2 regions of the Variovorax sp. Soil_C_33 genome follow, and region 1 is predicted to be linked to the other one. Evidence: riboswitches for the same ligand, from Rfam matches in the RefSeq annotation. Region 1 holds a riboswitch; the other holds the start of a gene.
The links. A riboswitch is a leader RNA that binds a small molecule or an ion and turns the genes downstream of it on or off. The one in region 1 is predicted to bind glycine.
Positions count from the first base shown of each region.

Region 2: linked by a shared signal. The riboswitch ahead of AC3A6B_RS08450 (D-amino acid dehydrogenase) and the one ahead of gcvT (glycine cleavage system aminomethyltransferase GcvT) in region 1 are both predicted to bind glycine.

Region 1 is NZ_JBDGJK010000018.1:38,471-40,852, reverse strand. It holds gene AC3A6B_RS23980 (hypothetical protein) at 1-120, shown strand, start outside; gene AC3A6B_RS23975 (hypothetical protein) at 256-1,164, shown strand; glycine riboswitch at 1,194-1,297, shown strand; glycine riboswitch at 1,310-1,425, shown strand; gene gcvT (glycine cleavage system aminomethyltransferase GcvT) at 1,437-2,382, shown strand, end outside.
Region 2 is NZ_JBDGJK010000004.1:157,041-159,422, forward strand. It holds gene AC3A6B_RS08450 (D-amino acid dehydrogenase) at 1-1,190, opposite strand, end outside; glycine riboswitch at 1,276-1,381, opposite strand; glycine riboswitch at 1,397-1,487, opposite strand; gene AC3A6B_RS08455 (FAD-dependent oxidoreductase) at 1,509-2,382, opposite strand, start outside.

The sequences.
Region 1 (2,382 bases):
TCGATGCTGACCGTCGCCGCCGAGATGCTCGGCGAGATCGAGAAGATCGCGGGCGCCGAACGCGCCGAATCGGTCCGCGAACGCATCGACAAGCTGCTGCCGCCCGAGTTCATGCACTGAAAGTGGGCGCGTCGGCCGTCGTGGCCGCACCGGCTGCAACTCGGCGTCTTCGCTGACAAGACGAGGAGGCATACTCGTCGCGTCGCGCCCCTCCGGCGCCCCGACCCTCCCTTCTTTTTTCTGTCAACAACAGGTATGACGAACTACGGTTTTGTTCATCTGGAGTACGGAGGTCAGCATCGTGATCATTCGCTTCAGGTGCTGACCAGGCTGCGACGGCAGCTGGCCGACGGGAGCAATCGCTTCGCACTCGCGATCGTGGACAACGCGAGGTCCACGGGCAGCGAAGCCTTGCGCGATACGGAATTCGAAGACGGCTTCCTCATCGCGGGCGACAACTCCAACCGCGAGTTCACAGGCTGGGACAAAGGGATTTCAGCCCTCCTCGCGCGCGGCGGCGAGCCCGACGTCTGGATCTTCTCGAACGACACCATCGCCCGCACCCATGCATGGAGCGAAGGCCGGGTCGCCGGCTTCAGCAGCGAGATCGGGCGGCTGGGGGTGCATCCCGGGCCGTGGCTGTTCGGCGAGATCAACGACTTCCCGCGTTCGACCATGACGCCGCTTGGTCCGCTGCTCGAATGGGTTTCGACTTACTGCTTCGCAATGAACGCCAACTTGCGCCGCCAGCTCGGCACGCTCTCGCCGGGCAACGAACTGCTGGACGCGCTGGTCTACGACAGCTTCGAACCCGAGCACCGTCTGTTTCGCGACAGCGTCGACGAGGCCTATGTCGATTTCGTGTCAGCCTGGCTGATCAGGGACGAGGGCGACCCGTCCAGGCAGCGCAGGTTCAAGTGGGACCACGAGTGGCACAAGGCCAGTCCGCTCTCCGACGAGAACTTCGACGACCTGCGCATGAAGGCGCGCTGCGTGCTCTCGGAGAGCATGCTCAGCGTGCGTGCCCGGCAACTGGGCGCCGACCTCCGGTCGCCCTACGACGCGCGCAACGCCCGAGCGCACATTCGCAGCTCGCTTCAGCTCGTTGCGGACAAGCTGTGGGAGAAGTTTCTGCTCAGGCGGCTGCGCCTGGAGCGCTCCTGAGCGGCCGGGGCCGGGCGCATCCCTTACACTCGGACGGGTCAGGAGAGAGCCTCGCAGCGCGGGGCCGCCGAAGGCGCAGGTCCCCTCGAAAAAGCGGGCCCGAACGCTCAGGCAAAAGGACTGACGAAGCGCCCCGTTTTCCGGGCGTTTCCTTGCTGGAGAGAGGCGGCGCATCGCGTTTTGTTCGCAGCGCCGTCCACCGAAGGAGCAAACCCCGATCGTGGGGCGAATCTCTCAGGTAAAGCGGACAGCAGGGGTGGCCCATGGCAAGAATGTCATGGATCTGGACTGCCCCTTTGGAGAGTGCCTTGGCCCCCGCACCCGACGACCTGCAAAAGACCCCGCTCTACGACCTGCATCTGGAGCTCGGCGCCCGCATGGTGCCCTTCGCGGGCTATTCGATGCCGGTGCAATACCCGGCCGGCCTGATGGCCGAGCACAAGCACACGCGCGAGGCCGCCGGCCTGTTCGACATCTCGCACATGGGCCAGCTGCGCCTGGTCGGCCCCGATGCCGCCGCCGCCTTCGAAAGCCTGATGCCGGTCGACGTGATCGGCCTGGCCCCCGGCAAGCAGCGCTACGGCCTGCTCCTGAACGACCAGGGCGGCATCCTCGACGACCTGATGTTCTTCAACGAAGGCCACGACTCGCTGTTCGTCATCGTCAACGGCGCCTGCAAGGTGGCCGACATCGCGCACATGCAGGCGAAGCTCGGCACGCGCTGCCAAGTGCTGCCGATGCCCGAGCACGCCCTGCTGGCGCTGCAGGGCCCGCAGGCCGTGACCGCACTGGCGCGCCTCGCGCCCGGCATCGAGCGCTTCGTCTTCATGACCGGCGGCGCGGTGCAGATCGGCGGCATCGCGGCCTTCGCCACGCGCAGCGGCTACACCGGCGAAGACGGCTTCGAGATCTCGGTGGCCGCCAGGGATGCCGATGCGCTCGCGCGGCTGCTGCTCGCCCAGCCCGAGGTCAAGCCCGTCGGCCTGGGTGCGCGCAATTCGCTGCGGCTCGAGGCGGGCCTGTGCCTCTACGGCAACGACATCGACGAGACCACCACGCCGGTCGAGGCCTCGCTCAACTGGGCGATCCAGAAGGTGCGGCGCACCGGCGGTGCACGCGAAGGCGGCTTTCCGGGCGCGGCCAGGATCCTGGCGCAACTCACGGCGGCCAATGGCGCCGCAGGCCACCTGGACCACCACACGCTCAAGCGCAAGCGCG
Region 2 (2,382 bases), on a different contig from region 1:
GCGTGCGTCCAGCCCAGCGTGCCGTGGCCGGTGTTGAGGAACAGGTTCGGCAGCTTCGTCTTGCCGATCAGTGGCACGTTGCTGGGCGTGGCCGGGCGCAGGCCGGTCCAGAACTGGGCCTCACTGGTGTTGCCGGCGCCGGGGAACAGTTCTTCGACGCGCCGCACGATGGCCTCGCAGCGCACGCGGTTCAGGTCGCGGTCGTAGCCGTTGAGTTCGGCCGTTCCCGCGATGCGCAGGCGATCCCCGGTGGCCGAGGTGTAGCGCGAGAACACCAGCTTGTATTCGTCGTCGGTCAGGGACACCTGGTGCGCCTTCGCGGCGTCCTTGACCGGCAGCGTGACCGAATAGCCCTTGGCCGGATAGATGGGCAGCCGGATGCCCAGCGGCGCGGCGTAGAGCGGGCTCAGCGAGCCCATCGCCAGCACGAAGGCATCGCCGCGGATGCGCTGGAAGCGGCCTTCGTCGTCGGTCGCCTCCACGTGGTCGATGCTTCCGCCCGCCTCGCGCAGCGCGGTCACGGTGTGGCTCATGAGGAAGTTCACGCCGGCGGCGGCGGCCAGCGCGACCAGCTCGCGCGCGAAGCGGTTGGCATCGCCCGATTCGTCTTCGGCCGTGTAGGTGGCGCCGGCCAACTGCGGCCGGATGTGGGCCAGGGCCGGTTCGATCTTCACCGCCTCGTCGGCCGAGATCACCTGGCGCTCGCAGCCCAGCGCGCGCATCTGCTCGGCCGGCTTCAGCGCGCCGGCGAATTCCTTCTGCGTCGTGTAGAAGTGCAGGATGCCCTGGGTGCGGTGCTCGTAGCTGAGGCCGGTGTCGCGGCGCAGCTGCTGCAGCGTGTCGCGGCTGTAGGTGCCCAGGCGTACGATCTGCTCGATGTTGTGGCGCGTGCGCCCCGGCGTGCATTCGCGCAGGAACTGCAGGCCCCAGAGCCACTGGCGCATGTCGGCGCGGATGCGAAAGAGGAGCGGCGCATCTTCCTTGCCGAGCCATTGCAGCACCTTCAACGGCGCGCTCGGGTTGGCCCAGGGTTCGGCATGGCTGACCGAGATCTGGCCGCCGTTGGCGAAGCTGGTTTCGGCAGCCGGTGTGGCCTGCCGATCGATCACGGTCACTTCGTGGCCGAGTTGCTGGAGGTAGTAAGCCGAGGTCACGCCGAGCAGGCCGGCGCCGAGAACGATCACGCGCATTTCGAGAACCCTTGAGGTTGCAGCGCTTGAACGCAAGGTGAACGGAAGCTTGAAAAAGAAAGCAACCGGACCGTGCGTCCAAGTTGCCGCTCCCCCTGTCCTCGGTACCTGAGAGATTCACCCGCTGCGCCCGCAGCGGCTTTGCTCCTTCGGTGCATCACATGGCGTGATGGCTCTCCAGACGGCTTTGACAGTTGATGCAGTACAGGCTCATCGCGTGAGCCGACCTGAGCGTTTATGGGAGTTTGCGCCTTCGGTGGAACCGCTTCACGCGGCCCGCTCTCCTGCAGTGCCGCGATTGTAGGCGATGGCCCGCGGCTACGGATTTCTGAAGGCGAACTCGAGCTCGGGCCTGAGGCCGCTCACGATCCGGGCGATCGACTTGCCGGCGCCGCAGGCGTTGATCCAGCCGCGCGCACCCGGCGCGACGTTGAGGAAAAGATTGAACAGGCGGGTCTTGCCGATCATCGGGAGGCCGTCATGGCTGACGGCATGCACGGCCGTATCGAGGGAAGCATGCGCCGTGTCGGCCGCGCCGGGCAACAGCGTCTCGATGCGATGCAGGATGGCGTCGACGCGGTCCGAATCGGGCTCATTCTCCTCGTCGAGGCTGGCGCGCACGGTGGCCGAGACCCGCAGGCAGTCGCCGCCGGGGGTTTCGACGCGCCGGATGCGCAGCTTGCCCTGCCGGTCGCGCAGCGCGACGCGCGGCGCTCGGCTCGCGTCCTTGAGAGGGATCGTGACGATGTATTCGCGCAGGAAGCGGAAAGGCATGGCGATCTTCAGCTTTTCGGCGTGCATCGCGCTGGAAATGCCGAGCGCCAGCACATAGGCCTGGCCGCGCAGGACGGTGGGCTGGCCGTCGGCATCGAGCAGCTCGACGTGGTCGATGCGGCCTGCGCGCTCCTTCAGCGAGATCACCGTGTGCTGGGTCAGGAAGCGCACGCCGGCCGCGCGGCACAGGAACACCATGCTGGCCGCGAACTGGGCCGGATCGCGCGTCGCCGGATCGTCGAGCGAGTAGGCCGCGCCGGCGAGCTCACCGCGAAGGGCCTCCAGGGCCGGCTCGATGTGCAGCGCCTCTTCGGCCGTGACCAGACGCTCTTCGCAGCCCAGATCTTTCCAATGAGAGGCGCGCGCCAACCGGGTATTGAAGGCGTCGGCATCGGTGTAGAAGCTCAGCAGGCCCGGG